One region of the Vogesella sp. genome, then DNA from elsewhere that is predicted to be linked to it. Evidence: predicted binding sites of a transcription regulator. Region 1 holds the regulator's gene; each other region holds the start of a gene.
The links. Region 1 encodes FliA, which starts transcription of late flagellar genes. Its sites were predicted from a motif close to GCTAAAGNTNNNNNNNNNNCNGCCGATAAT; they were not measured.
Positions count from the first base shown of each region.

Region 2: ACK4FZ_RS13130 (flagellin) is a predicted target of FliA. The motif match lies at 4,934-4,963, and genes of this name have one in related genera.
Region 3: ACK4FZ_RS16330 (LPP20 family lipoprotein) is a predicted target of FliA. The motif match lies at 7,442-7,471, and genes of this name have one in related genera.

Region 1 is NZ_JBKBHK010000006.1:179,975-190,424, reverse strand. It holds gene htpG (molecular chaperone HtpG) at 1-469, shown strand, start outside; gene ACK4FZ_RS09910 (3'-5' exonuclease) at 631-1,224, shown strand; gene ACK4FZ_RS09905 (exonuclease domain-containing protein) at 1,300-2,715, shown strand; gene ACK4FZ_RS09900 (flagellar motor protein) at 3,140-3,889, opposite strand; gene ACK4FZ_RS09895 (RNA polymerase sigma factor FliA) at 3,911-4,636, opposite strand; gene ACK4FZ_RS09890 (MinD/ParA family protein) at 4,656-5,516, opposite strand; gene flhF (flagellar biosynthesis protein FlhF) at 5,521-6,948, opposite strand; gene flhA (flagellar biosynthesis protein FlhA) at 6,952-9,036, opposite strand; gene flhB (flagellar biosynthesis protein FlhB) at 9,044-10,210, opposite strand; gene ACK4FZ_RS09870 (thymidylate synthase) at 10,352-10,450, shown strand, end outside.
Region 2 is NZ_JBKBHK010000011.1:16,835-27,284, reverse strand. It holds gene ACK4FZ_RS13160 (flagellar hook-length control protein FliK) at 1-928, opposite strand, end outside; gene ACK4FZ_RS13155 (DUF2802 domain-containing protein) at 925-1,311, opposite strand; gene ACK4FZ_RS13150 (flagellar protein FliT) at 1,352-1,657, opposite strand; gene fliS (flagellar export chaperone FliS) at 1,658-2,101, opposite strand; gene fliD (flagellar filament capping protein FliD) at 2,108-3,508, opposite strand; gene ACK4FZ_RS13135 (flagellar protein FlaG) at 3,524-3,946, opposite strand; gene ACK4FZ_RS13130 (flagellin) at 4,021-4,860, opposite strand; gene ACK4FZ_RS13125 (flagellin) at 5,068-5,910, opposite strand; gene ACK4FZ_RS13120 (glycosyltransferase) at 6,196-10,450, opposite strand, start outside.
Region 3 is NZ_JBKBHK010000020.1:27,376-37,825, forward strand. It holds gene uvrB (excinuclease ABC subunit UvrB) at 1-226, opposite strand, end outside; gene pbpG (D-alanyl-D-alanine endopeptidase) at 469-1,329, shown strand; gene ACK4FZ_RS16310 (ABC transporter ATP-binding protein) at 1,434-2,486, opposite strand; gene ACK4FZ_RS16315 (ABC transporter permease) at 2,486-4,096, opposite strand; gene ACK4FZ_RS16320 (extracellular solute-binding protein) at 4,300-5,292, opposite strand; gene ACK4FZ_RS16325 (flagella assembly protein FlgT middle domain-containing protein) at 5,397-6,677, opposite strand; gene ACK4FZ_RS16330 (LPP20 family lipoprotein) at 6,681-7,394, opposite strand; gene ACK4FZ_RS16335 (peptidylprolyl isomerase) at 7,578-8,141, shown strand; gene ACK4FZ_RS16340 (peptidylprolyl isomerase) at 8,159-8,656, shown strand; gene ACK4FZ_RS16345 (UDP-2,3-diacylglucosamine diphosphatase) at 8,758-9,483, shown strand; gene ACK4FZ_RS16350 (L-lactate permease) at 9,766-10,450, shown strand, end outside.

The sequences.
Region 1 (10,450 bases):
ATTTGACGGCAAGAAGTTGCAATCGGTGGCCAAAGGCGCGCTGGACCTGGGCGCGCTGGAAGACGAAGCCGACAAGGAAGCGCAAAAGCAGGTGGAAGAAGCCGCCAAGCCGGTGGTCGAGCTGGTACAGAAGGCGCTGGGCGAACGCGTGAAGGACGTCCGTGCTACCGCCCGCCTGACCGACAGCCCGGCTTGCCTGGTGGTGGGCGAGCACGACATGAGTGCCCACCTGGAGCGCATGCTGAAAGCCGCCGGCCAGCCGGTACCGGAAGGCGCCAAGCCGACGCTGGAAATCAACCCCGAGCACGTGCTGGTGAAACGCCTAGCCGCCGAGTATGACGACAGCCGTCGCGAAGACCTGGCCAATGTGCTGTACGACCAGGCGCTGCTGGCCGAAGGCGGCAAGCTGGAAGACCCGGCCGCGTTCGTGAAGCGCATCAACAAGCTGATGCTGGAACTGTCGGCCTGAGGCTGAAGGTTGGCCGCACGCTGCTAGCCGCCCTTCGGGGCGGCTTTTTCTTGCCTGCCGGCGGCCTCCGACGGCTAGCCGGTCTGCCGTTCGCTTTTCTTTGCGTGTCTTTTTGCCGATTCTGTGGCAAAAAGACGCTTTGCCTGTTTGCCGTTATCGCCATGAAGATTACCCGCCACCTCCCGAAAGAAGAAATCAAGGCGCTGCCGCCGTTTGCCGCGCTGGGCCTGGCGCAGATCACGCTGGTACGCGACGACGCCGCGCTGGCGGCCGCCATTGACGCCCTGCAGGGCCACGCGGTGCTGGGCTTTGACACCGAGTCGCGGCCAACCTTTCACAAGGGCCAGCAGCCCACCGGGCCGCACCTGGTGCAGCTGGCCAGCGCCGACCACGCCTGGCTGTTCCCGCTGGGCGAGGGGCCGATGCCGGCGCCGCTGGCCCAGTTGCTGTCACGCCCGGGCCTGACGCTGGCCGGTTTCGACCTCAGCTCCGACCGTGCCCACCTGAAAAACCGCTTCGGCGTGACCGACCTCAACCTGCTGGACCTGGGCAATCTGTTTCAGTGCGAGGACAAGCGGCTGACCATTGGCGCCGTACAGGCGGTGGCGCAGCTGTTCGGCCAGTATTTCCGCAAGTCAAAAAAGCAGTCCACCTCCAATTGGTCGCTGCGCGAGCTGTCCGACGCGCAGCAGCTGTACGCGGCCAACGATGCCTGGGTGGCGTGGCGGGTGTGGCGGGCGCTGCAGCCGGCTTGACCCCGGCTGTCACTGTGATAGGCTGCGCCTCCTGCCTGCGGGCAGCCTTCACGTCGAATTTTCCGAGTATTTTCAATGCTGTTTGAGCAAGCCCTGGCCATAGTGGATCTGGAAACCACCGGTGGCCATATCACCCGCGACCGGATTACCGAAGTCGGCCTGATCCTGGTGGACGGCGAGCGCGTCGAGCGCATCGACTTCCTGGTCAACCCGGGGCAGACCATCCCCGCCTTCATCGAACAGATGACCGGCATCAGCAATGCGATGGTGGCCGACGCGCCGCCGTTTGCCGTCATCGCCACCGAGCTGCTGGAAAAACTGCAGGGCCGCCTGTTCATCGCGCACAACGTGCGTTTCGACTACGGCTTCCTGAAGAACGAATTCAAACGCGTCGGCCTGAGCTTCCGCAGCGACGTGCTATGTACCGTCAAGCTGTCGCGCCGGCTGTACCCGCAGCACTACAAGCACAACCTCGACAGCATCATCGCCCGTCACGGCATTGTGTTGGCCGAGCGCCACCGCGCGCTGGCCGACGCCGAAGCGGTGTACCAGTTCTTGCAGCAAACGTTGCAGACGCTGGGCCAGCAGACGGTGGAAGACGCCGCCCGCGAACTGATGGCCTTGCCGTCGGTGCCGCCGGGGCTGGACCCGGAAGTGGTGGACAACCTGCCCGACGTGCCTGGCGTCTACCTGTTCTTTGACGAGAAACGGCTGCCGCTGTACGTAGGCAAGAGCGTCAACCTGCGCAGCCGCGTGTTGTCGCACTTTAGCGGCGACCACCGCCAGCACAAGGAAATGCGCATCAGCCAGGAAATCCGCCACGTCGAATGGGTAGAGACCGTGGGCGAGTTCGGCGCCTTGCTGCTGGAGTTGCAGCTGATCAAGGACAAGAAGCCGCTGCACAACCAGCGCGGCCGGCTGGAACAGGAGCTGTGCACGCTGCAGCTGGCGCGCGATGGTGACGGCTTTCTGCTGCCGCGCATCGTCTACGCCCGTGATATGGACTTTGCCCGCCTGGACGCCATTTACGGCCTGTTCCGTACCCAGAAAGAGGCCAAAAAGGCGCTAACCGAGCTGTGCGAGGCAAACGGCCTGTGCCAGACCTGTTTGCAGCTGGAAAAGCGCGGCGCACGCAAGGGCGCCTGCTTTGCCTACCAGATCGGCCGCTGCAAGGGCGCTTGTATCGGCAAGGAAGACGCCGACCATCACAACCTGCGCCTGCTGCATGCGCTGGGCAAGATCAAGGTGAAAAGCTGGCCTTACCCAGGGCCGGTGGCAGTACGTGAGACCGACCCGGTGAGCGGCGAGTGGGAAGAGCACCTGTTCGACCGCTGGTGCTACCTGGGTAGCCGCCGCGACGAGGCGCAGGCGCCGCAGGGCACGCCGCGCTTCGATGTGGATACCTACAAGCTGCTGGCGTCGTTCATCAAGAAGCCGATGGATAACGCCGAGCTGCGCCAGCTGGCGCCGGCCGGCGGCTCTGCCGCATAAAGCACAAGGCCACCCTGCGGGTTAATGCCAGTCAGTTAGAGCTGACTGGCGTTTTTTATTTAGGGGTTTGTTGCGTTGAAGTAGGCTAGTGTGTCCGCGATGCGGACGATGATTAGATGCCGGTTCCGCCCGGCAGACGGGAAAGGGGGCGGATTGCCGCCCCCTTTTCATTCCCCCGCAACCCGGGGCTGCTCGAAACCCCGTTCAAAATGGCACGCCCCAGGCGCCGCCGAACTCGCTCCTCGCTAACGGCTCGGAGCTCAAACAAATCGGCGTCTTAAAACCTGGGGCGCACCATTTTGACCGGCTCGCGCCAACGGGATTGGGCGCTTCACTCACGTCCTGCCATGTGAAAACCAAGCACATTCGCTGAACTGAATGGCATTAGCCCTAGGCGTGGCCTTGTGCTTTTAACGGCGTGTCATTAACTGTTGATGCTGGCAAAACCGCGCAGGCGGGCCTCGATCAGGCGCGGGTTTTCGCCGTTGGCGATGGCCACTACGCCTTCCATCACCAGCTCCTTGGCAGTACTTTCCAGTCGGATCAGGTGTTTCAGCTTGGTAGCCATCGGCAGGAACAGCAGGTTGGCCGCACCCACGCCATAAACGGTCGCCACGAAGGCGATAGCAATGCCACTACCCAGCTTGGACGGGTCGGACAGGTTTTCCATCACGTGGATCAGGCCCAGAACGGCCCCCAGAATACCCATGGTAGGCGAGTAGCCACCGGCTGACTCCCAGACTTTGGCGGCCTGCTTGCGGCCGTGTTCGTAGCTATCCAGTTCGGTTTCCAGTACTTCGCGAATGCTTTGCGGCTCGCCGCCGTCTACCAGCATTTGCAATGCTTTCTTGGTAAACGGATCTTTCTGGCTGTTGACGAAGCCTTCCAGCGCCAGCAGGCCGCCACGGCGCGAGGTCTGGCTCCAGGTGACGATCTCGCGGATCTGCTTGTCGTACTCGAAAACAGGTGGCTTGAATACCCATGCCGCCATTTTCAAGCCGGTGATGAACTGGCGTGGGGTGCTTTGCAGCATGACCGCGCTGGCCGTGCCACCGATAACGATAAGAAAGGCAGTGAGCTGCAACAGCGAGCCCAGGTGGCCGCCTTCCAGCGCCTGGCCGGCCAGGATGGCAGTCAGGCCACCCAGCACGGCTACAATACTGATTTTGTCCAAAGTCGGTTTTCTCTAGGTTCTTCAGGTCCATTCGCGCAGGCGGGTGCGCAAGCGGGCGATGGCTTGGCTGTGCAGCTGACAGACGCGCGATTCGGATACGCCGAGCACGGCGCCGATTTCCTTCAGGTTGAGCTCCTGTTCGTAGTACAGCGCCATCACCAGCTGGTCGCGCTCCGGCAGTAGCTTGATGGCTTCTACCAAAGCGCTGCGGAAACCGTCGTCGCTGAGTACGGCCAGCGGTTCGATGCCGTTATCGTCGGCAATATTGTCGATACCGTGGGTGGGGTTACCGTCGTCGTCCTGGAAGTCTTCAAAGTGCACCAGCCCCACGCCGCGGCACTCGCCCAGCATGGCCTGATACTCGTCCAGCGGCAGCTGCATGAAGTCGGCAATTTCGCTTTCGATCGGCGAACGGCCCAGTTGCTGTTCCAGCTTGTGGATGGCGTCTTCGATCTGGCGGCTGTTACGGCGCGTCTGGCGCGGCATCCAGTCTTCGCGGCGCAGCTCGTCCAGCATGGCGCCACGGATGCGCTGGCTGGCAAAGGTTTCGAATTGCACGCCCTGCGCCGGGTCGAACTGTTTGGCGGCCTCCATCAGGCCGATCACCCCGACCTGGATCAGGTCGTTGATATCGACGCTGGCCGGCAGCCGTGCCACCAGCATGCTGGCCAGTTTTTTTACCAGTGGCGTGTACTGTTCGATGTCGATCGCCGGGCGGGTATCTGCCGCCTGGGCGTATGCCCGCATTTTGTGATGCACTGCCATGTCAAGGCCCTGTCAAGTCTGCAAGCGATTTGGTGGTCATCAAGAGGTGCTCCAGATAGCTGTTGCGCGGTGCACTCTGGTCGGGCGCATGCCAGCGCGGCAGCATCTCGGCAAGCTGGCGATAGGCCAGCGCAGCCTCGCAGTCGGCAAACGCTTCTACCGTGGGGCGGCGCAGCGTCTGGCTCTTGCGTACAGTATTGTCCAGCGGCACGAAGCCTACCCAGCGCAATGCTACCGACAGGTAGTCGCCAGCCACGCTGTTCAGACGGTTGAACACCGCCTGGGCTTCGCCAAAATCCTGTGCCCGATTTACCAGTATATTGAATCGGCGCCGTGCGTACTCGGCGGCCAACCTTTTCAGGCTGGCGTAGCCCTGGGTCAGGCTGTCGGCGTCCGGGCTCAGCACCAGCACCAGATTATCGGCAATGCAGGCCGGCGCCGGGTCTTCGGCGATGGCCGGGCAGTCGATCAGCAGCACGCTGCTGTCGGCTTCTACCGAGGCAAACTCGTTGGCCAAGCGCCGCCATAGGCGGGGCGACAGCCGCGTGCGGTCGTCGCTGCTGGCTGCCAGATTGACCAGGTTGAGGCCGTAACGGTTCGCCACCATCAGCTCGTTGATGCCACCCAGGCTGATGGCCAGGCTGGCAAAGGTGCCGGTGGCCGGCAACCCCAGGCGCCGTGCTTGCTGGTGGCCGGGCTGGTGTTCGATCAGCAGCGGGCGCTCGCCGGCCAGTGCCAGACTGGCGGCCAGTTCGCCCACCAGCGTGCTGACACCACTGCCCTCGCCGCCGATGAAGGCGAAGCTGGGTGGGTAGTCGGCCTTGGCGCGTTGCAGGCGCAGGCTGGACGCTTGATCGCTCATGGTGTCAGCCCAGCCAGCCCGATTGCGCGGCGTTGAGGATGGCCATTTCGTCGCCGGCGGGGTTGAACGGCGAGTTCTGCTGCGCGGCGCGCAGGGCGCGGTCGATCAGTAGCTCGGCGTGGGCGGCGTGAATGTCTTCCGGCACGCGCTGGCCGTTGGTCACGTAGAACAGGCGCAGCCGGTTGCGGATGACCACGTCCAAGCTGGGGCCCAGCGCCAGCGCCTCGTCGATCTTGGACACGATGGCGCCGGTCAGGCCGTCGCCCTTGTAGTGGCGTACCACGTCTTCCAGCGTATGGCCGTCGGCGTTGGCCGCCAGCAGCAGCAGGCGCTGCACCGGGCGGCCTGCCTGGTTGAACATCTCGAGTTGGCTTTGTACCCGCGCGTCGCGTTGCCCCATGCCGACGGTGTCGATCAGTACCACCTTGCGCGGCGTCAGGTCGGCCAGCGTCAATTGCAGGTCGCCTTCGTTCTGTACCGAAAACACCGGCACGCCCAGAATCTTGCCGTAGATGCGCAGCTGGTCCTGCGCGCCGATACGATAGGTATCGGTGGTAATCAGCGCCACGCTCTGTGCGCCGTAGCGCATGGTGGCGCGTGCGGCCAACTTGGCGACGGTAGTGGTCTTGCCGACGCCGGTAGGACCGACCAGCGCGTAGATGCCGCCGGCTTCGATCGGGTCGTGCAGCGGGTCCATGCACTTCAGGTTGTGGATCAGCGCCGAGCGCGCCCACTTTTGCGCGACGTCGCCGTCGTATTGCGGCGGCAGCTTTTGCGTCAGCTGCCGGATCAGCGCCGAGCTGAAGCCGGCAGTCAGCAGGTGGCGAAACAGTTCGGTGCGATTGGGGGCACGCTGCTCCATGTCCGACCAGGCAAAGCCGGCCAACTGGCTTTGCAGCAGGCTGCGCAGCTGCTTGATCTCGTCGCTGATCTGCTTCAGCTCTTGCGCCATCTGCTCGCGGTCCTGCTCGGCCGCGGGGTTGGCACGTCGCGGGTTGGCCGCTGCGGTTGGCTGGGCGGCCGTGCGGCGGCTACTGGCCTGCACATGCTCCAGAAACGGTTGCGGTTGGTTGCGTGGCGGTTCTGGCGGCGGCGGGGGAGGCGGCGGCGGGGCTGGCGGCTCTTCCAGCGGTTCCACCGGCATGGCGTAGGTGCGCGCCAGTGCACGGTTCATGGCCGGTGCGCTTTGCTGCTGCGGCGCAGGGCTAACCTGTGCCGGCTGTTGCGGCACATTGCGTGGCGGTTTGGGTTGCGAGGGCGGCGTCAGCGTGGTGGCCAGTGCCGACACGTCGGCATCGGCTACGGCCATGATCTCTACCCCGCCGCCCAACGTGGGACGGTTGGACAGGATCAACGCGTCAGCGCCAAGCTCTTCCCGAACCTGGCGCAGTGCATCGCGTGTGGTTTTGCCGTAGAACTTTCTGACGACCATCTATTAGCCTTTGCTCCCCCCAATCACCGCAATTATACGAATGGATTTGCTGTCTGGAATCTCATTATGCGAAATCACGCGCAGTTGTGGCAGTGCCCTGCGCAGAAAGCGTGCCAGTAGTGGTCGCAAACCCGGCGGTGTCAGCAAGACTGGATTGTAACCCTGATTTTCAACATTTTCTGTTTGCTGTGCGGCATTGGCCAGCAGGTTCTCTGCAAGACCGGGTTCCAGCCCGCCGCCGGCCTTGCTGTTGACGGCCTGTAGCAGGATGCCCTCCAGTGACGGTTCCAGCGTCATCAGCGGCAGCTCTTGCTCGCCAGGGAACAGCTGCTGCACGATGGCGCGCGACAGGGCGGTACGCACCGCGCTGGTCAGCTCGTCGACATCCTGCGTCATCGCCACGTGGTCGGCCAGGGTTTCGATGATGGTACGGATGTCGCGCAGGTTGATGCCGTCGGTCAGCAACTGTTGCAGCACTTTCTGCAGAATGCCCACCGACACCACTTTGGGTACCAAGTCCTCGATGAGTTTGGGCGCTTCCTTGGCCACGTGGTCGATCAGGGCCTGAACCTCCTCGCGACCCAGCAGCTCGGCGGCGTGCGCCTGCAGCAGGTTGGAGATATGGGTGGCTACCACGGTGCTGGCGTCTACCACGGTGTAGCCCATGTTCTGCGCTTCTTCGCGGCGGCTGGCTTCGATCCACACTGCCGGCAGGCCGAAGGCCGGGTCGGTGGTGGGCATGCCTTGCAGCTCGCCGCTAACCTGACCGGGGTTGATGGCCAGGAACTGCCCCAGGTACGCCTCGCCAGTGCCGATTTCCACGCCTTTGAGCAGGATGCGGTAGGCGTTGGGGCGGATTTCCAGGTTGTCGCGGATGTGCACCGGCGGCACCAGGAAGCCTAGCTCTTGTGCCATTTTCTTGCGGATGCCACGGATACGGCGCAGCAGCTCGCCGTCCTGATCACGGTCTACCAGCGGGATCAGGCGATAGCCTACTTCCAGCCCCAGCGGGTCTACCGGCTGGACATCTTTCCAGCTCACTTCCGCCAGCGGCTGTTCCATAATGGCTGGCGGCGGGGTGTCCGCCTGGGCTGGTGCTTGGGCTTTCTTGGTCTGGTTTTTGTCCAGCCACCAGCCCACGCCGGCCAGCGTGCCGGCAATCATCAGGAAGGCCGCGTGCGGCATATTGGGGATCAGCCCCAGCATGCCGATGACGGCAGCAGTGAGGTACAGGATGGTAGGGTTGGCAAACAGTTGGCCGCTTAGCTGTTCGGAAAGGCCTTTGTCGGTGCCCACGCGCGCCACCACCATACCGGCGGCGGTGGAAATGATCAGTGCCGGGATTTGCGCTACCAGGCCGTCACCGATCGTCAGCAGGGTGTAGGTTTCGGCGGCGTCGGCTACGGCCATGTCGTGCTGCAGGATGCCGATGATGAGGCCGCCCACGATGTTGATCACGATGATCAGGATGCCGGCCATGGCGTCGCCGCGCACGAACTTGGAGGCACCGTCCATCGAGCCGAAGAAGTTGGCCTCTTCTGCAATCTTGGCGCGGCGGATGCGGGCTTCGTCTTCGCCGATCAGGCCGGCGTTGAGGTCGGCGTCGATGGCCATCTGCTTGCCGGGCATGGCGTCCAGCGCGAAGCGGGCGGATACCTCGGCGATACGGCCGGCGCCCTTGGTGATGACCACGAAGTTGATGATGGTGAGAATGATGAACACCACGATACCGATGGTGATGTTGTCACCGATCAGGAAGTGGGCAAACGATTCGATCACCGCACCTGCAGCACCTGTGCCGTTATGGCCGTCCATCAGGATGACGCGACTGGACGCCACGTTCAGCGATAGCCGCAGCAGGGTGGTAATCAGCAGTACCGACGGAAATGACGAAAACTCCAGCGGTTCGCGCGTATTGATGCCCACCATCAGCACAATGATGGAAATCGCGATGTTGAAGGTAAAGAAGATGTCCAGCAGCAGCGGTGGCAGCGGCAGTACCATCATCGCCAGCACCAGGATGATCAGCACCGGACCAGCCAGGGTGTTCAGGTCGATTTTTTTCAGCAAATCCAGCAGCTTGTCCATGCCTTATTTAGCGATTTCCGGTGGGCGCAGTATGTTGAGTGTGTTTGCTTTCAGGGTCAAGCTCGTCCGGGACGTCCAGTTTCTCAGGAAACACCGGTGACAGGCCGCCTTGTTTTTCGTATTGCTTTAGCTGGTGTACATAAGCCAGTACCTGTGCTGCTGCTGTATACAGTTTGTTGGGTACCTCTTCGCCCAGTTCTACATTGAAGTACAGTGCCCGTGCAAATGGTGGTGCCCGCAGTACCATCACCTGGTGTTCGCGACCCTTCTCGATGATCTTTTCTGCCAGCTTCAGCGAGCCCTTGGCCACCACCTTGGGTGCATTCATCCCTTCGTCGTAGCTGAGTGCTACCGCGTAGTGCGTCGGGTTAGTGATGATGACATTGGCGTTGGGTATTTCCTGCATCATGCGCCGGCGTGCTGCCTCGCGCTGCAGCTGGCGGATACGACCTTTTACCTCTGGCGAGCCTTCCTGTTCTTTGTATTCTTGCTTCACTTCCTCTTTGGTCATGCGCAGGTTCTTGGTGTATTGCCATAGCTGGAACGGCACGTCCAGCAATACCAGAAACAGCATGGCGCCAACGACGATAAGGAAAGTGTGTTCCATCAACCCGATCAGGTGGATCTGCGCCCGGTCCAGTGGCATGCTCACCAGTCCGATCAAGTCGCCGCGCTCGTTCCAGATTACCCAGGTTGCTACGCCACCAATCAGTACGCTCTTGAGAATGCCTTTTAGCCCCTCACTGGCCGCTTGTATCGAAAAGAGCCGCGCAATGCCGCTGAACGGGTTGAGCTTGCCAAAGTTGGGCATAAAGGCTTTGGTGGTGAAGTTCCAGCCGCCAATCAGTAGCGGCGTTAGCGCCGCCACCAGAAATAGCCCGCCTAGCAAAGGGGCCATCGCTTGCAGCCCGTCCACCAGGCTGCTGCGGAACTGCTCCATGATGATGTCCCCGCTTTTGGCGCGGGCGGCATCAAAACTCAACCAGTCGTACATCACTTTGCGCAAGTACTGGTAGAGGCTTTCGCCGGTGGCCATCAGCATGCCAAGGCCAGTGACGGTGACGGCAAAGGTACTCAGTTCCCGCGACCGGGGAACATTACCTTCTTCGCGGGCCTGCTCGATCCGCCGCCCCGAGGGGGCTTCTGTCTTGTCTTCCTGGTCGCTATCGGCCATGTCGCTTGCGCAAATGAAAGTGTAATCAAACGGGCATGGTAGCCGATTGCGGCTTGCCGTGCTGTATCGGTCAACAAGGTTGGCCGCACGGTCTTGCTGCCGATGGTAAAATCGGGTGATTCAACTTCTGCATGGCCGCCCATGAAACAGTATCTCGACCTGATGCGCCACGTGCTGGAACACGGCACCGACAAGTCCGACCGCACCGGCACCGGCACCCGCTCGGTGTTCGGCTACCAG
Region 2 (10,450 bases), on a different contig from region 1:
GCAACAAGGCAGCTTGGCTGGCCTGGGCACGCAATGCTGCAGGCATAGCGGCCAACCCTGCCGCCAAGCGATTGGCAATAACGTCGGCCAATGCCTTGCCTTCTGTTTGCAGTGTTGGCTGCATGGCGGTAGCGAGTGACGCCATGGTAGCGGCATTACCCTGCGAACCATTGCCGCTTGCCAGCAAACTGCTCAGATAGCGGGAAGCCGTGCTGAAGGATACTGCCGCGGACGAGTCACTGCTGCTAGCTTGCGGTAGGTTGACCTGGGTAAAGCTCAACAGCGGCTCGGTAGCACGCACACGCAGGAGCAGCGGGTCTGCACGCAGCGCCTGGCCATCGCCGGGCGCCTTCAGAATGAAGGCTGCGTTTTTGACCAGCACCGCAGCACTGCCGTCGGGCAAGCGCTCTGCTACCCTGGCCATCACCCATTCGCCACGCTGGAAGGCGGGTAGCTTTCCCTGCGGCTGAGTAAGCGTTTCCAGCTCTACACCCTCGTTGCCTGCGGCCAACTGCAGAGCTTGGGCGAGTGCTTGTGACTGTCGGGTAGTGGCAGTACCGGTAGGGGAAAGGGTGGCGTTGAGATCGTCGGCATCCAGCAACAAGAATGCCAGCGGCTGGGTGGTGGCGACGCTGAGCTTTAGTGCTTCGCCCTGAATTGTGGCCCCTTGCGGCACTGTGAGCACGAATGGCGCACCCTTGATCTGGGCAGCGATGCGGCCATCAGGTAAACGCTCGCTGATCTTGGCCAGTATGGTCTCGCCACTTTGCAACGCCGGCATACGTGCCGGGGTGCTGCTAGCCTCCAGCAACAAACGCCCTTGTTCACGCCCCAGTTTGAGTGCTTGTGCCGGGCTAAGCGGATTGCCGGCCAGCTCGGACGTACTGCTTTGCAGCCCTGGCAAACCCTGGGGAAGCGGAGAAATCATGCAGTAGGACTATTGCGATACAGAGAAAGAATCAACTCGGCTTCACTACGCGAAATACCGCAGCGTTCTGCCACTTCGACTGTCGAAAAACCGCGTTTGAAAAGCTCGATAGCTTGGTTGTAAGGGCTGGCCCCCTCACTGCTGGCCAAGGGCTGCTGGCGAACCGTAGGGCGCGTACTAGGGAGTGGGCTGGTAGCAGGCGCCTGCTGGGCGACATCCTGCAAACTGCGCTGCAACACGCTGATCTGGCGTTGCAGATGGTCGAAGGTAGTGGCCTCCACACGGCGTTCGGACTCTATCATGTCGATACGCCGCCACAGCCAGAAAATGATGCCTGATTGCAGCACCACGATCAGAAACAACAGCCAATCGGTAGTATTCATTGCCAGCTCCGGAATCGGTCAGCGTCGGGCAGCAGTGAGCTTACCGGTAGGTACTGGAAAGTTTGTTCTGCTGGCGGGCGCTATGCAACAACTCGGAAAGCTCCTGATGGCGAGCGGCCACCAGCGCTTCCATCTGCTGATTACACTGCAGCGTCTCTTGTACTATGGCACGGGTTTGTTCGCCAATCAGCCCCATCTGCTGATTTTCACGCCACTGATCGAACAGTGCGTCCCGCTGCGGCAGCAATTGCAACCATTCGTCCCATTGCTCGCTCTGCGCCAAAGTGAATAGCTGCCTGGTGAGGGCAGCATACTGCAATAGCGGCGGCGCTACCGAATCATGCATTTACACCTGCCCTACCCGGCTGCCCGCACCTTGCATTTTGTCCAGCTGGCGCCAAGCACCCAGCAGTTCATCCAGCAGGACGATGACTTCTTCAAGGATTTGGGCATCGTTTTTCATGTTAGCTACGCCGAGACGGTGCTTCATGTAGATATAGAGCTCACGCAGGTTACCGCTGACCTCACCCCCTTTTTCAAGATTCAGCACATTATCCAGGCCATTGATGATTTCCATGCCCTTGCCGATCAGGCGGCCTTTTTCGATAAAGTTGTTCTTGGCAATCTCGGCTTGTGCCTTGCGCAGTGCGGAAATGGCACCTTCGTATAACATCACGATCAGCCCGATCGGGCTGGCACCATATACCGATGCTTCCAGCGCATCCTGCTGATAGGCCTTGTTGAGCTGCTGCAACGCTAGTCGATTCATTTTTTCACCTGCACCCATCATTCAATATCAACCCAGCATCGATGCCATGTAGCTGCTTTGGTTCTTCATTTTGGCCAACGCCGCATCCAGTGCAGAAAACTGCGTTAGGTAGCGCTTCTGCATCATGTCCAGACGCGCCTGGATTTGGTCTTGCTTCTGCTTCTCGTAATTCACTTGTTGATTAAGGCTATCGGTACGTACCTGCACCATACCATCCGGCCCCAGCATCTTGTTCAGTTTGGTATTCAGTCTTTCCGCGTAGCCGTCAGTATTGTTGTTACTGAACAGTTTATATACCGCCGTTGCATCTTTGTTCAGCGCCTTTTTGAACTCTTCGCTATCCAGCTTCAGAGTGCCATCCTTCTGCAAGGAAATACCTGCCTGCGACAGATAACCGAGACCGGAGCCCAGGGTAACACCTGAGATCGCAACTGACATCTCGGCGGTCAGGTCTTGCATGATCATGCGGGCACCATTGTCCAGCCTTACTGCCGTGCCAATCACCTTACCGTTGGCATCGGTCACCTGGTTGCTGCTTTGCTTGTACATGCTGTCGACCTGGCTTTTGATTTTGTTGAAACCATCAACAAAAGCCTGCACATTCTTGATCACCGCTTCGTCATCACGAGCAACGGTTACTGTAGCCGTACCGGTCTTGAACAAGTTTAGTTCCAAACCGGTCAAGGCCTCGGTTACCTTGTTGGATGAAGCGGTAATGGCGACACCATTTACCGTAAACTGGGCATCACTCGGTGCAGCGGTGCGTTTGGCAAGGTTGGCCGCAGCACTGCTAGTACGGTCAAAATCCAGAAAACCCAAGCCTAAGGCACTGCCACCGCTCACCGAAAACGAGCCTTCCGTACCCGCCTTTTTACTGCTGAGCGCCAGTTTGAAACCATCGGCACCACTATTGACCACAGAAGCAGTCACATCACCACCTTTGGCATTGATAGCGTCACTAATGGATTGCAAAGACGCATTCGCACCGATGGTGACATTAAGGGTGCTACCCGAGCCAAACGCAATGGTGAGATTACCGCCAGCAGCATTGCCCAAACTTTGCGTATTGGACGTGATCTTGCCGCTGCTACCATCGTAGCTCGTCAGCGCCAGTGTTTGCGCCGCAGCAAGCGAGGTCACATTCACCACATAGGTGCCAGCTGCAGCTGTAGCACCTGCCGTGCCTTTCAGGGTACTGGCATCACTACTGTCAGTCTTATTGGCATTGAGCGCCGAACCGGAAATCAAGCCACGCAACGACGTCTGAAATTCGGACAGGGTAGACTTCAACTTACCTAGCGAGGAAATCTGGTTATTGTAGGTGTTGATCCTGTTCTTACTGGAGTTCAACGGCGCCTGCTCCAGCGAAATCAGCTGGGATACCAAACCCTGAACATCGAAGTTGCTGCCTGCGGTGGTGATGGCCATGATCTACTCCCGAGGCTAAGCCTCGTCTTGCAGCAGAATGCTGCGAAAGTCCTCGATTGCCTTGGCAATGCGGATAACCTCAGGCGACGGAATCTGCCTGATTACTTCCTTGCTGCTTTTATCTACAACTTTGACGATCTGCATCTGGGTATCATCGTCTACCGTGAACTGCAAATCACCCTTGTACAGTTTTACTGTCTCGTTAAGCTTCTTGATGGCATCGGCCAAGTCAGACTGGCTGAACGCTTGTTGGTCAACTTTGTTCTTGGCCTGTTCCTTAGCCTCGGCTTCTTTAACGCCAGTAACGGCCTTCAGTGTCTCTGGCTTGGTCGTGGCGGCTGCCTCGCCGTCTTTAGACAACTGCTGTGGTAACTCTGCCTGCTGCCTGGCGGTCATACCCAGAGGCTGCAACACCCCGGTAACGGATCCGATTTGCATGATAAGCACCTCTTAAAAAGGACTCCCCTCTACAGCATAATCCAGCCCGTAGAGGGGAAACCACTTTTCTCACCTTAACGCAGCAGCGACAGGGCAGCCTGCGGAACGGTGTTGGCTTGGCCCAGAATGGCGGTGCCAGCCTGTTGCAGGATCTGGTTACGAGTCAACTGCGCAGTCTCTGCAGCAAAGTCGGCATCGACAATACGGCTACGCGACGCGCTGAGGTTTTCTACGTAGGCTTGGGTATTGGCAATCACCGCTTCGAAACGGTTCTGGATGGCACCGAAGGTGGCGCGAGTATTGGTCACCGTCTTGATCGCTTCATCCATAGCCTTAATGGCGGCAGATGCTGCACCCGAGGTGGTCACTTTCACTGCACCGGTCGCAGTAAGAGTGCCCGAGTAGCCTTTGATGCCCGACAGCTCGACACCAGTTGCAACCACCTGGTTATCCTTAGAGCCAGAAGCCCCAACTTGGAACGTAATGCCTTTGTTACCCGTCAACAGCTTGGTGCCGTTGAAGTTGGTGGTCTGGATGATGCGCGATACTTCCTGCGTCAGCTGGTCCACTTCTTTCTGCAGCTGGGAACGGTTGTCATCAGAAATCGATCCGTTAGCCGACTGTACCGCAATCTCACGGATACGCTGCAGGTTATTACCTACCTGGCCCAAGGCACTCTCAGCCGTCTGGGCTACCGAAATGCCATCGTAGGCATTACGGATACCCTGGCTGTTACCACGTATTTGCGAAGTGAGACCTTCCGAGACGGCCAGACCGGCAGCATCATCCTTGGCAGAGTTAACGCGCAAGCCGGACGATAGCTTTTGCAGGGAAGAAGCCAGTGACGAATTCGACTGGTTCAGGTTGCGCTGCGCATTGAGCGAGGCAATGTTGCTGTTTACGATGATAGGCATTTTAAACTCCGTTATTATGGCGACTTGGCTCGGGAGCGGACTCCCCGGGTTTTGATACCAATCGCTCTAACGCTCTATCGTCAGTTCTTTAGTGCTCTTGAGGCCTTTTTTTTAAATTTCGCAAAAAAATTCCAAAAAAAAATCCCCGGCCGCCAGGCCGGGGACAGAGGTACCAAATCGGTTGGTGTCTATCGTTGTTAACTAATCTTAACCACGCAGCAGCGAGAGGGCTGCTTGCGGCACCTGGTTGGCCTGCCCCAGGATGGAAGTACCCGCCTGTTGCAGAATCTGGTTGCGAGTGAGCTGTGCAGTTTCTGCAGCAAAATCGGCATCCATGATGCGGCTACGGGAAGCCGACAGGTTTTCAACGAAAGCCTGGGTGTTGGCAATCACGGCCTCGAAACGGTTCTGGATCGCACCGAAGGTGGCGCGGGTATTGGTCACCGTCTTGATCGCCGCATCCATATCCTTGATGGCAGCAGAAGCAGCACCCGACGTTGTTACCTTAACGGCACCAGTAGCAGTAAGGGTAGCCGAGTAACCTTTGATGCCGGACAGCTCGACGCCAGTTGCAACCACCTGGTTATCTTTGGAACCAGAGGCACCCACCTGGAAAGTGATGCCTTTATTAGTTGTGAGCAGCTTGGTACCGTTAAAATTGGTAGTCTGAATGATGCGGGATACTTCTTGCGTCAGCTGATCCACTTCCTTCTGCAGCTGAGAGCGGTTGTCATCAGAGATCGCACCGTTAGCGGACTGCACTGCAATTTCACGAATGCGTTGCAGGTTGTTACCTACTTGGCCCAAGGCGGCTTCAGCCGTTTGCGCTACGGAGATACCGTCGTAGGCGTTGCGTACCCCCTGATTGTTACCACGAATCTGCGAGGTCAAGCCCTCGGCAACCGCCAAGCCAGCGGCATCATCTTTACCGCTATTGACACGCAGGCCAGACGACAGCTTCTGCAAGGAGTTGGCCAACGAATTGTTGGACATGTTCAGGTTACGCTGAGCATTCAGGGAAGCAATGTTGCTATTAACGATGATTGGCATTTTGGCACCTCGATAATCTTGTCTGACTTTAATGTAAGGACGCTGGTCAGTTGGCTGACTCTTCACGTGCTTGCTTATATGCACTTATCGGAGACCTGCCCAAATACTTTAGCGCCCTATCACAAAAATTATGATCAACTGCCACCAAACATCGTTACCAAGCAATAAGGCCAGCCGGCTTGTTGTACAAGCTGGCTGGCCTGGCTGGGGATCATGCTGCGCTTGACATGGCAGCATGGCTAGGCAAAGGGGCTTGGCTAGCAGTCATCATGCCTTGTTACCGCGTTATCTAGACAATGCCGCCTGCCAATCTTCCAGATGATCCTCCAGCCAGTAGTCTGCATCGACCCAAGCACGCAAAGCAGCACCCTGCTGCGCAGACCACTCAGGGTTGGCGATATGGTGCCGGATAGCCTCAATCCAGGCTTGCGGGTCAGCGCCGACTAATGTCACCGGCGCATTGCTATTCCGGTAAGGGTAAACATCACTGCATACAACGGGCCAAGCCATCACACCATACTCGAGCAACCGCAAATTGCTCTTGGCCTCGTTAAACGGATTATCTTCCAGAGGTGCAATGGCAAGATCCAGATTCAGCGACGCCATTTTCTGCGGGTATTGCTCGAACACCACGCCCTTATGCCGCTCGTGCGCAAAGTCGCCTTCCGGCCACATGCCCATGAACACCCACTCCACCTCATTGGCAAGCGTCTCGAAAACCGTCTGCAACATCGCCAAATCACCCGCGTGCTGCTGTGCGCCAACCCAACCGACACGCGGCTTGCGGCCAACCCCTCGCACAGAGTGAACCTCACCCCATGTATGGCGCGACAAACGGTTTGGAATAACGCGAATATCGGCAATCATGCTCTCGCAGAACGCACGCAACGGCTCAGTACTGACAATCAGGCGATCGCACAGCGCCAGCGCCTTGCGCAAGCGCGGCTTGGCGTCGCGGAAGTTGCTGCGGAAGGCATAGTAAAGATCGCTGGTTTTCGGCATGGCGGATAACAAATCATCCAGGCACGCTACGCGCAGTACCCCTGGCAATAACTCTGCCGTTGCCTGCAGACACTCCAGATGCGTATCGGTAATCGGGTTCTGCAACATCAAGGTGTCCAGACCAAGTCGCGACATCTGCACGATAGTGGGCAGCCGCACGCTACGATCATGGGTGAGAACGTACTCTGCATGAAGCTTGCCGGCTTGAGATAAGGCTTCGAAAGGCTGGATAAGCCGATAAATGCCGCTACCACCTTCAACCGGAATGCCCAGCAGGCGGCTGCGCAGGTGCAGGTTTCGGTCCCACAGCAACGGCACAGCCCTTTCCAGATCCGCCGATGGGCCATCAAACGCAAGGTGCGGACTCAGGGATGGGTCATGACTCAGCTGGGGCAACCATCTTTTCAAGAACGTTTTGCGCTCAGCCAACGCACGAATAGTATCCTGCAACTGCTGCACAATCTTGGCATTACTTTCAGCCTTGATGCTAACGCCATGATGATGTACCAGCGTGGCAAATGGCGTATACAACACAGCCTTGCCTGTTTGTTTTACCTTCAGGCAAAAATCCACATCATTAAACAGCACAGCCAGTTCGTCTTCATCAAAGCCACCAACAGACTGGTAGGTTTGCTTCGATACAAGCAAGCAAGCGGCAGTTACCGCTGCATAATTTTGCTCGACCCACAGCCGATTCATATAACCCGGATCCAGGCCATCAGCACCAACAAAGGGATGGTGGGCGGCAGAATCGAACATTCCCCGAGCATGAAAGCCAATGCCTGCGTGCTGTACTTTACCGGTTTCAGGGTAAACGAGACGGCAACCGACAACACCGACTTCAGGACGCATCGCGTGCATCATCATGCGATCCAGCCATTCCGGTTGCACCACTTCGGTGTCGTTGTTCAACAACAGGATGTAGTCACCACGCGCCTCGGCAACCGCCATATTGCACTGGGCAGAGAAATTGAAAGGTTGGTCATAATAAAGAACCCGGCAGCGGTCTTGCGGCAAGCGCTGTTGTAGCTGCTGGTAAAACTCGTGGGTATCCGGGTCTTCACTGCGATTATCGACGATCAATAGTTCCCAGTTAGGCCATAGTGTTTTCTCGATCAGCGTATCAACGCAAGGGTCGAGAAACTCCAGCTTGTCCTTGGTAGGGATAATGATGGAAACAAGCGGCTTTTCCTCATGCAGATACTCAACCCGCAGAGTTCCCTCCAGCCTGGCCGGCAAGACATTGGCAGCAACCCCCAGAGTCTGGAAGAATTGTTGCAGGATGGCCTGACGCACCATTTCATCTTCCGCTGTGCTGACTTTCGCATAAGGTAGCGTCAGCAACATTTTCTCTATGTGTCTGATTGCACCTTTGCCATACGTACCGTACAGCTTCAGCAAAGCGTCGTAGGTCTGCCATGCCCCCCAGCTGGCAAAGCCTCCCAGCATCATCAACTGCGGAATGCGCATCCAGACGCCGGTACCGATATAGTCCATAGCGAACAAATAGTCGGGGTCGAAACCCGGCTTAAACCAGGGGTCATCACGCGAGCCGTCGATCTGATAGTGGTCATGATCGGTATACAACGCGACGGCATCGGGCCAAAGGTTGGTATAGTCGGCAATCGAAAGCAGATACTCACCAGGGAAGGTTGCCCCTGCTGGCAAAATAGCCACCCAGTCACTAGGCAGCATGGAAAGCACGCCATTGCATGCCTCGGCCAATGCAGCAGCATCATCCAGGTTATCTACTTGCAACCAGCCCAAATAGTCGGTCTGTTCAAACACCACGCTGGGCACCGGCCAATCTGCAATGACGACCAAACGCCAGTTCTTATAAAGCTGCGACTGCAGGTGTTCAATACTCTCCTGCAACTCTGCCTTGCGATCAGCAGGTGCAATCATCAACAAGGTCAAATGCGGCTGCAGCTGCCAGTCTCTAGTCATGCGCTCAGCCCATACTTCGGCATCGACCTCGCGTGGCTTATGCTGAACCAACCACGACGCATAGTCAGTAAAGCGTTCAGCTGCAGTGCGGCCAAATGCAGCAGCCTGGCCACCTAACACCTGTGGTGATACGAAAGGCAACAACTTCGGCTTGGGGCTAATCGTGAAGCGCTCGGCAACCCGATACCAATCCCCCATCGAGCACTGGCCGTTGGCAAACACGTCGGCCCAAACATGACTATGCAGCTGTTTTACTTTCTTTAGAATTGCCGGGTCGAATTGCAAAGCAAGTTGCGCATAAAGATTCTGTATGCGCTGATAAAAACCATTACCTGGAAACGCAGAAGTACAAATCGCATCCTCGACAAGAAACAGCATGCTGCGCAAGAAAACCACTTCCAACTCTATAGCATCATCATTAACCGACCATTCGCGATCGATATAATGCAAGCAACCCATACCATCGACAATGATATTACTTGGAATGGCGTCCATCCATTGTGCAGGCAACAAACCGTCCTGCGCTTGGTTTTCGAGGAAAATGCGATAGCGTTGCAGATGAAGCAGAAAGCTTTCCACGTCAGATGACATAACAGCTCTGCGCAGCAGAACACCAAGATTGCGCCCAACCACGTATGGTTCGTCGACGAAATCATGCAGGATCATGCCAGATTGGGCTGCAGCACTACCTGTCGACAATGGGTACTTGCGCACGGCTATCGTATCGTTATCGGAAACAATGAATTCCGTGACGCAATTCAGATCGGCACGCCGATTATCAGTATATTTTTGCGCCAGAACATCCGGCTTCTGATGTTTTACAACACCAGATTTCGTAGCGAATATCAAGAATGAGTTTGCAAGATCACCGAGCACGCCCTCTTCAAAGAGCGCTTCGTATGCCAAATTAATGCTAAAATTTTCTTTACCCTGCCCGGTATGATCGCGATTCTCCAAACCAAACAGGATATCATCGACCCGAAGTCTGCCCTGTTGCATCCCACGATCAGAAACAATCACCTCGGGCAATTTATAGTCAGGGAACGCATAATTGAAAGCAGAAACACCAAACCCTGCACTCTCAAGCCGTCTTACCAACTCTTGCTTGCCATAGGTCGTTGCCTCGCCCGAGCGGTACTGGCCTTCTACGCCATAGTACGGGACACCATGGTGATCCTCCCCCATACCGGCAAGATACTTGACACCAAGCTTGTTCTCGATGGCAATAACCAGCGTCCCATCGGGTTTCAATGCACTCGCTGCCATTTTCAGGCATTCGATGAAAGGATCTTTACCACCAAGATAAACAGGCGAGTACTCAAGTACACCTATCAGGGTAACGAGATCGTACTGCTGCTCAAATGCGATATTTTGAAAGTTGGAGTGAAAAACACGCGTGTCGGCATGCTCGTGTACCCGCCTTGCTGCGGTACGGGCGCGCCGGAAAGAACCTTCTACAGCATCGACACTGCAACCGGTCTCGGACAGGGCTTTTGTAATCGCGCCACAACCGCAACCCAATTCCAGTACTTTAGTCCCAGGGCCGACGCCTTTGAGCATTTTCAGCCAGTTGGTTCTGCGTGGGGAAAAG
Region 3 (10,450 bases), on a different contig from region 1:
CCGCCAGCGTCTTGTTGTGCGCCATGATGATGGCCGGCCGCCCGGTGCGGGCGATGATGTTGGCCATGGTGTAGGTCTTGCCGGAGCCGGTTACCCCCAGCAAGGTCTGGTACGTGAGGCCATCGTCCAGCCCTTCTACCAGCGACGCGATGGCCGCCGGCTGATCACCCGCGGGCGGAAAGGGCTGATGCAACCGGAACGGGCTGCCTGGGTAGGTTACCAGCATGCAAGGTCACTCTTTCGTCATAGAAATGGCGGCAATAGGCTGCCATTTTCATGTATTTTGGCTAAAACTAAAACCGGACAACTGCCTGGATTCAATTTAAAATAATAATGCTCGATAAACTCGAATAACGGGTGCACCCGGCAGGCCGTTGCCAAGGCACGGCGCTGTGCGCGCATCACCTGAGTGTGATCTCCCCTGCCGCGTCGCACCGAAGCATCCACATTGCATCGGAGTCCTTTTACATGATGCTCAGAACCCTCGCCCTGGCAGCCTGCCTGCTGGCAGGCAGCATGGTGGCGCAAGCCGCCCAGCCTGTAAACCTGGAAAGCCACCCATACAGTAGCAGCCCGCGGCTGAATTCACAGGCTGCTGTGGTGGTAGATTCGCAAACCGGCCGCCTGGTTTATGAAAAGAATGCCTCGCAACGGCAGCCAATTGCATCGATCACCAAATTGATGACCGCAATGGTGGTGCTGGACGCCGGCCTGTCGATGGATGAGCCGATCACCATCACCGACGATGAAGTAGATCGCCTGAAGAACACCAGCTCGCGGCTGAGCGTCGGCTCCACACTGACGCGTCGCGAAATGCTGCTACTGGCGTTAATGTCGTCTGAAAATCGCGCTGCCGCGTCGCTGGCGCGTGCTTACCCTGGTGGCAAGGCTGCCTTCATTGCCAGAATGAACCAGAAGGCGCGCAGCATTGGCATGCAACAGGCGGTATTCCATGACGCCACTGGCCTCGACATGCGCAACAGCGCCACCGCCCTGGACCTGGTACGCATGGTAAAAGCCGCCTATCAGTACCCGTTGATCCGCCAGTACTCGACCACGCACGAATACATGGCCCACCCCAGCGCCAGCCGCGTGCTGCACTACAAAAACAGCAACCCTTTAGTACGTGAAGGCGAATGGGACATCGGCTTGTCCAAAACCGGTTTTATCGAAGAAGCAGGCCGCTGTCTGGTGATGCAGGCGACGATGGGCACCCAGCGCCTGATCGTAGTGCTGCTGGCCGCCAACGGCTCTGCAGCGCGGGTGAACGACGCCAAGTCGATCAAGACCTGGCTGGAGGCGCACCCCAATACCTGGCTGTCGGGCTAATCCCGGCATCGCCACACAGCACAAGGCCCAGCGCAATTGCGCTGGGCCTTGTGCTTTTACCGGCGGCCAACCTTTGACACGACAAGCTTGGCCGCCACGGCCTGTCAGGCCGGCTGACGCCGGAACGCGATCAGGTGATCTAGCTCCAGCCGGATACCGATGGCCTCGCCAATGGCGTGGTTGTGGTGGCTGGGCACCTGCGCCAGCACCTGCTGGCCGCTATCCAGCTGCAGCGTGTACAGGAACTCCGAGCCACGGAACACCTTGCCCAGCACACGGGCCGTCACCGGGCTGGCGTCGTCGTGCACCACGTCGTCCGGCCGCAGCAGCACGTCCACCTCGTCCCCCTCGGCAAACTGGCGCGGTACAGCGCTGCAGTACTCGCCCAGCGCCAGCGTAACGCAACGCGGGCCGGTGACCTTGCCCGGTACAAACGCCCCCTGGCCAATGAAGTCGGCCACATAACGGCTGGCCGGCTCGTGGTACAGCTCGTACGGCGGCGCCCACTGCTGCAGGCGGCCTTCGTGCATCACCCCCACCTTGTCGGCCATGGCAAAGGCCTCGTTCTGGTCGTGCGTCACCAGAATGGCGGTGGTGCCTTGCGATTTGAGGATGTCGCGCACCTCGCGCGACAAACGCTCACGCAGGTCCACATCCAGGTTGGAAAACGGCTCGTCCAGCAGCAGCAGCTTGGGCTGCGGCGCCAAGGCCCGCGCCAGCGCCACGCGCTGCTGCTGGCCACCGGACAGCTCGTGCGGGAAAGCCTGCGCATACGCGGCCAACCCTACCACCTCCAGCATGGCCAGCACGCGCTGCTCGCGCTCGGTACGCGGCAGCTTGCCCAGGCCAAAACCGACGTTCTCGCCCACCGTCAGGTGCGGAAACAGCGCGTAGTCCTGGAACACCATGCCGATCTGGCGCTGGTGCGCCGGCACACTGTCGGTCACTGCGGCAATGCGCTGGCCCGCCAAACGGATTTCGCCAGCATTGAGTGTTTCAAAACCGGCAATACAGCGCAGCACCGTGGTCTTGCCACAGCCAGAGCTACCCAGCAGGCAGGCGATCTCGCCCTGCTGCAAGGCAAAAGACATATCGTTGACTACGGTCTTGCTGCCGTAGCTTTGCGACACCGATTCCAATTCAAGCAAGGCACTCATCAGGCGACATCCCGTTGGCGCGACAGCAGAATGGTGGGAATCAGCCCCACCAGTACAATGGCAATGGCCGGCAGCGCTGCCTGGTCCCACATGCCCTCGGCTGTCATGTTGTAAACGCGTACCGACAGCGTGTCCCAGCCAAAAGGCCGCGTCATCAGCGTGATGGGCATCTCCTTCATCACGTCGACAAACACCATCAGCACGCCAGTTAGCAGGCCGCCAGACAACAGCGGCAAGTAAACACGACGCAGCAGCGCCCAACCGGAGCACCCCAAGTTACGCGCTGCCTCGTCGTGACTGCGGGTAATGCGGTTCATCGCCGACTCCACTGCCGAGTACGCCACCGCCAGGAAACGGGCGACAAACGCCAACAACATGGCCAGCAGGGTACCCTTGAAGACCGCAGTGACTTCCCCACCCCAGCCCATCAGGGCAATGATCTGGTTATCCAGCCACGCCACCGGCACAAACACCCCCACCGCCAGCACGGTACCGGGGATGGCATAGCCCATGGTGGCCACTCGCGCCAGATTGCGCATGGCGCTACTGCCCTGACGCCGCACCAGGTAGGCCAGCACCAGCGCAATGGCGGTAACCAGCGCCGCAGCAATCAGTGACAGGCTGACCGAGCGCCAGGCATAGCCCAGAAAATCGCTGCTGAACTGGTTGGCAAAATCCAGCGACGCCCAGTAGATCAGCTGCAGCATCGGAATGACAAATGCCAGCATCAGCACGCTCGCAGCCGCCAACGTGGCTGCCCAGCCACGCCAACCCGGCAGCGGCAGGCGCGGTTGCGGTGCGGCACGGCCAGCCTGCGCGTAGGCGCGGCGGCCACGACTACGCTGCTCCAGCACCAGCACGATGAATACCAGGATGACCAGCAAGGAGGCGATCTGTTTGGCGGTATCCAGCGAAAACAGCGCAAACCAAGCCTTGTAGATCGCACTGGTGAAGGTGTCGTAATTAAACACCGCCACGGTACCGAAATCGGCCAGGCTTTCCATGATCACCAGAATCAGACCGCCGGCAATCCACGGCCGCGCCATGGGCAGCGCAATGCGCCAGAAACCCTGGCTGCGAGACAGCCCCAGGCTCTGCCCCACCTCCAGTGCGCGCCGGCCCATGGTGGCAAAAGCATTGCGACTGAGCAGGTAAACGTAGGGGTAGAACGCTAGCGACATCACCAACACCAAGCCCCAGCCGCTACGGATTTGCGGAAACCAGCGCATATCGTCGAAATGCGGGCGCAGCCAGGTTTGCACGGGGCCGGTAAATTCCAGCAAGCCCACCTGGGCAAAAGCCATCACGTAGGCAGGCATGGCCAGCGGCAGCATCAGCGCCCAGTTGAACAGGCGGCGGCCAGGAAACTCGTACACCGCCACCAGCCAGGCCAGGCTGACACCCAGCAGCAGCACACCAGCGCTGACACCCAGCAGCATGATGGCGGTGTTCTTGAACAGTTCGGGCAGCGTGAACTCGATCAGGTGCGACCAGATGGCCGGATCAGGCGTCAGCGCCGACAACATCACCACGGCCAGCGGCACCACAGTGCACAAGGCAATCAGGCCGGCCAGCAGCCAAGGCAGAACAGAAGCGCGCAGACGGCTCATGAGGAAGTAAGTTCGATAAAAGAACGCATTATCGTTGCAGTTAAGGGTGTAGGGAAAGAGTGCAAACACCACCAGACAGCAGCCACAACAACCACACGGCAGGCTATGGCCGGGCTATCAACAAACAAACCCTGCTTGCCAGGCAAACAGGGTTTGTCATCAAGCGCACAGCCTGGTTACAGCCACGGCTGCGGGCACAACGCTTACTTGTAACCCATGCGGTCCATCAGCTTCACTGCTTCCGCTTGCTTGGCGCCGGCTTCGGACACGTTGATCAGGTCAGACTTGAAGCTGCCCCACGCGGCAACGGTCGGGTTGGCTTTTACTTTCGGGTTAGCCGGGAATTCCATATCGATATCGGCGTACAGCTTCTGTGCCTTTTCCGACGACAGCCATTCCAGCAGTTTTACAGCGCCTTTCGGGTTCTTGGCGTGTTTGGTCACACCAGCACCCGACACGTTGACGTGCACGCCACCCTGCTTCTGGTTAGCCCAGAATACGCCCACTTTCAGGCTCGGGTTCTTCTTCAGCAGACGGCCGTAGTAATAGGTGTTAGCAATGCCCACGTCACACTGGCCAGCATCGATGGCTTCCAGCATCTTGGTATCGTCCGGGAATACCGGTGCCGCCAGGTTATCTACCCAGCCTTTCACTACTTTCTCGGTGGCGGCCACGCCCTTGTCGGCGATCATGGTGCCTACCAGGGACTGGTTGTATACCTTCTTGGAGGTACGCAAGCACAGGCGACCCTTCCACTTCGGATCGGCCAGGTCCTCGTAGCTGGACAGCTGCTCCGGCTTCACGGTCTGGGTATTGAAGAAGATGGTACGGGCACGCACCGACAGGCCAAACCAGTTGCCAGCCGGGTCGCGCAGGTTGGCCGGCAGGTTGGCCGCAAGCGTAGCGGACTTCACCGGCTGGAACAGGCCCATATTGCTGGCTTGCCACAGGTTACCGGCATCAACAGTCATGAAGATGTCCGCAGGGCTATTGGTGCCTTCGGCCTTCAGGCGTTCCATCAGCGGGCCTTCACCACCGCTGACAACGTTTACTTTGACACCGGTTTCCTTCTCGTAGGCTTCCAGAATCGGCTTGATCAGCTGTTCGGCACGCGCCGTGTACAGGGTGATCTCTTCTGCCATGGCTACGCCGCTGAATGCTGCCAGCACGGCAGCCAACATTACCTGTTTCTTCACAACCAGCTCCTTTTTCGAGCCCGTTAACGGGCCTGCGTCACGATCAGGCGCCGAGTATAAACAGCGAAGAGAACCATTATCAACACGATTACGGTTTTTATTTCTCAACGTGGTATCACCGGGAACCTTACCCAATCGCCAGCGTCAACTTTTAGTTTACCGTTACGCAAACGGGCTACCGCAAAGCGTGGCTGTACCTGCTCGATCTCGATATCGCCCAGCTGTTGTTCGGGCACGCCCAGCACCGCGCCGTCAAGGCGACGAATCTCTGTCGCCGGCCGCGGTTTGTACACCACCAGACGATCGCGCACAGCCAGACCATCCAGCGCGCCAGCCGACAGATAAATGCGGTCCCCCTCTACCCTGCTGACGCGGGTGGCAAACGGCAGGCATTGCACCGCGCTGGAGACCTTGTCCACTACCTCGTTCAACGTCTGGATAATGACCTGGCCGTAATCGTTCTGCGCCAGATCGCCGGCAGCAAATACACGCTGCGACAGTGGCCCGACGTCACCGTGAGCGTGACGCAACAAATTGTCGCGCAGCAAAATGCCGCCACTGAGCGTGTCGTACAGCCAGTACTCCAGTTCAAACCGCCGCTCGATGGGCACCTGCTTCAGCGACAAGCCGAGCAAACCGGCAAATGGCCCCTGATAGTAGCTACCTTGCCGCCCGTCGGGCGCAGAGCCAAAAGCACCAAGGCGTGGCGCCTGACGCAGCACACTGGTATCGATAATGCGGCCAGCCAGCACGAACTGCGCTGCTTCGCGCTTGCCGATGTCGCGCACGGTATCTGCGGCAGCGCTGGCCTCGCGCATCACGCCGCCTGGGAAGATGGATATCCCGCCAGCGTACAGCGCCTGAGTGTCACGGCGCTGGTTGAACAGCCGCACCAGATCGCCGGGAAACCAGGTGGCGATGCTGCCCAGATCACCGGCCACAGTTGGCCGTTCCAGCTGAAAATAGGTAGTGACGATGCGGCGAGCCAAAAAGCGGCCGGGCGGCATGGCAGCACGCTGGCAGGGGTCCAGCTGCTTGCTGTCTTCACCACCATCCGTGTCGTGTTCTACCCGAACAAACAGCAAGCCCTCGCGGCGCGACTCGCTTAGCACCCGCGTCCTGCCCGGCAAGGTCAACGGCCCCAGCATCAGGCTTTCCTGGGTTTGCAGGCCGGCCACCATATTGCTGGACGCTACCAGCCCACCTTGATGGGTAATCGCAATCTGGCGCAGGGCATCCTGAATGGCGGCCTCTCGTGCCGCCACCCCCCCCGCCTCTAGCGAGGCAATGCCTTCGGCCTGATATACCTCGGCCACGGCCGGCTGCAGCCACAAAACAAACGCCGCCCAGCAGGCGGCGCGCATGGATCTGGATAGTCGCATCATGTCCTAGTGCGAAACGTAGAAATCCCCGCCGTACACACAACCACTATCGGTGCAGCCAAGCTTGCTGCCATCGGCAGCCGGCATCACCCTGGCCGCTGCCGCCACATTACCGGTGGTTACCAGTGCCGTACGATACGCCTTGAAGAAGCCTTCATCCAGCACCACTTCGGCGATGGTCTCGCTGCTGCCATCCGGCTTGAACTCGGTAGACAGCAAACGTACGCCGCGCAGGTAGGCATCGACGTAAACACGGAAGGTGTCGTTAACGGTAACCAGGTTGCCAACCGAACTGCTACCGGACAACTTGAAGCCCTGCACTTGCTCGGCTACCGCACGGTAAGCATCCAGCTGCGAGGCGCGCATAGCCAGCAGACGGCGCTGCACTGGCGATAGCTCCTTGCCGGTGGGGGGGGCACCGTAGCCGATGACACGCAGGCGCAGCGCATTGAACTGCTCCTGCTTGTGCTCGGCCGGCGGGTCGGCCAGCGGGCCGACGTAGCCACCGCCCATCATCACGCCAGACGGTGACATTACCGGCTGACGCGAAATACCAGGCTGCTCGTGAGAGCCGGCGACTGCCGGCGCCTGTACCGTACCGGGTGGCAGAGCAACCACGCTCCAGCCTTCACCCGCCGCCGGGGCAGCCGGGCCGGACGCGCAGGCAGTCAATACGGACATGGCCAGCAAGCCGGGAATCAATCGGGTGATCTGTTTCATAAATGTGCTCCGCCGAGTAACTTAGTCATTTTATAGCTTGTTCGTCATTTATCGACTACAGCCGTGCAATCTTGAGCTACTTTTCAGCAAACCATGAAAAATACGGCCTGCCGCGCACTGCGCCCGGCTGCAACAGGCGTGCTACACTTCCAGCCGCCCGCATTTCAAGGAACGCCTTACACCATGAAAAAACTGCTGTGCTCGCTGCTGATGCTAATGCCGCTGTCCGTCCTCGCCGCGCCCACGGTGGAAATGACCACCAACAAGGGCCTGATCACCATCGAGCTGGACCCGGCACGCGCGCCCAAGTCGGTAGAAAACTTTGTGGCCTATGTGAAAGCCGGCCACTACAACGGTACGGTGTTCCACCGCATCATCGATGGCTTCATGATCCAGGGCGGCGGCTTTGCCATACAGAATGGCGCACTGGCGCAAAAACCCACTCGCGCCCCGATTGCCAACGAGGCTGACAACGGCCTGAAAAACGTCATCGGCAGCATTGCCATGGCGCGCACCAACGACCCGAATTCCGCCACTTCGCAGTTTTTCATCAATCTGGTGAATAACGACTTCCTCGACTTCCGCAGCAAGACCCCGCAAGGCTGGGGTTATGCCGTGTTTGGCAAGGTGACCGCTGGCATGGATGTGGTGAACCGCATCTCCAAAGCGCGTACCGGTTTCATCGGTGGCATGCAGGATGTACCGATCGAACCGATCGTCATCACCAAAGCCATCTACAAACCCTGATTCACAAGGATAGACACATGATCAAGCTGACCACCACCCACGGTGACATCGTTATCGAACTGTTCGCCGACAAGGCACCGAAAACCGCGGCCAACTTTGAACAATACGTACTGGACGGCCACTACAACGGCACCATCTTCCACCGCGTGATCAACGGCTTCATGATCCAGGGCGGCGGCTTCACTGCCGACATGGACCAGAAAGACACCCGCGACCCGATCCAGAACGAAGCCAACAACGGTGTTTCCAACAAGACCTACACCATTGCCATGGCCCGCACCCCGGACCCGCACTCCGCCAGCGCCCAGTTCTTCATCAACGTGGCCGACAACGACTTCCTGGACTTCCGCAGCGAAAGCATGCAGGGCTGGGGCTACTGCGTGTTCGGCCAGGTAGTACAAGGCCAGGACGTGGTTGACCGCATCAAGACCGTGGCCACCGGCCGCAAGGGCGGCCACCAGGACGTGCCGGTAGAGCCGGTGGTGATCGAGAAAGCCGAGATCATCCAGGCCTGATAGCGGCCCGGTCGGCGTGCCTGCACGCCGGCCAGCAAGCGATCCCACCGACACCCCCTGCTGCCTGGCACAGGGGGTGTCTGCCATCAAGAAACCGAGCCATGGCCATTCACCTGATTTCCGACCTGCACCTGCACCCGGGCGAACCGTGGCTGGGGCAGCTGTTTACCCGTACGCTGGCCGACTGGCGCGGCAACATCGACGCGCTGTACATCCTGGGCGACCTGTTCGAGTACTGGGTAGGCGACGACGACGACGAGCCGTTCACCCGCGACATGCTGGCGCAGATGCGCCACTTTGCCGCCCAAACCCCGCTATACGTGCTGCGCGGCAACCGCGACTTCTTGCTGGGCGCCGGTTTTGCCGCCGCCAGCGGCGCCACGCTGCTGGACGAACCTCACACGCTGACCATCTGCGGCCAACCTTATGTGCTGGTGCACGGCGACGGCCAGTGCACCGACGACGCTGCCTACCAGCAGTTTCGCGCCATGGTGCGGCAGCCGGCGTGGCAGGCCGCCTTCCTGCAAAAACCGCTGGCAGAACGCCACGCCATTGCGCAGCAGATCCGCACCATGAGCGAGGCCAAGAAGCAAAGCGACGGCCTGACCGACATTGGCGACGTCAACGACGACGCCATCCGCGCCTTGCTGACCGCCCACCCCGGCGCCACGCTGATCCACGGCCACACCCACCGCCCGGCCAGCCACACGCTGCAGCTGGACGGCGTGCCCCGCCAGCGCTGGGTAATTGCCGACTGGTACGCCGGCCACGGCGGCTACCTGCGGCTGGACGAGCACGGTGTCAGCGCCCACCCGCTCAGCCTGTAACGCCCAGGCCGCAACCTGCGGCCAACCTTGCCTGCCGGGCGCGTCGGGCAGGCGCCTGTCTGCCCCCCGGCGGCACTGCCGCCGCTGCTGCCGGTTCCCTCTCCAGCCTTCCGCCGCAGACAGCCGCCATCACAGTCAAAAACCGCTACAAGGGTTATCACGCAAGGGTTTTCCCGCAAGGGGCAGCCCCAACAGACAAGCCAGAAACCTGTTTTTAGAATCCGGGCACACAAGCACCGTCACCTGCTGACGGCACAACAACACACCCCGGAGTATCTGAACATGAGTTTGGGAATGCAGGCTTTCCTGGCATTTATGCCCATCTTGCTGTCGGCCATCCTGCTGGTCGGCCTGAACTGGCCAGCCAAGCGGGCCATGCCTGTCGTCTTTATCGCCACCGCGCTGATTGCCATCCTGGGCTGGGAGATGAGCCTGAACCGCGTGCTGGCCTCTACCCTGCAAGGCGGCCTGATTACCTTGTCGGTGCTGTGGATCATCTTTGGCGCCATCTTGCTGCTGAACACGCTGAAGCACTCCGGCGGCATCCTTGCCATTCGTGAAGGCTTTGCCAACATCACGCCCGACCGTCGCATCCAGGCACTGATCATTGCCTGGCTGTTCGGCTGCTTCATCGAAGGCGCTTCCGGCTTCGGCACCCCGGCGGCCATTGCCGCCCCGCTGCTGGTAGCCATGGGCTTTCCGGCACTGGCGGCAGTACTGCTGGGCATGATGGTGCAATCCACGCCGGTGTCGTTCGGCGCGGTGGGCACCCCGATCCTGGTTGGCCTCAATACCGGCCTGGATACCGCCACCATCGGCGCCCAGCTGCAAGCCAATGGCAGCAGCTGGCAGGCCTACCTGGCGCAGATTACCAGCCAGGTTGCGATTACCCATGCCATCATCGGCACCCTGATGCCGCTGTTCATGGTGATGATGCTGACCCGCTTCTTCGGCCGTAACCGTTCGT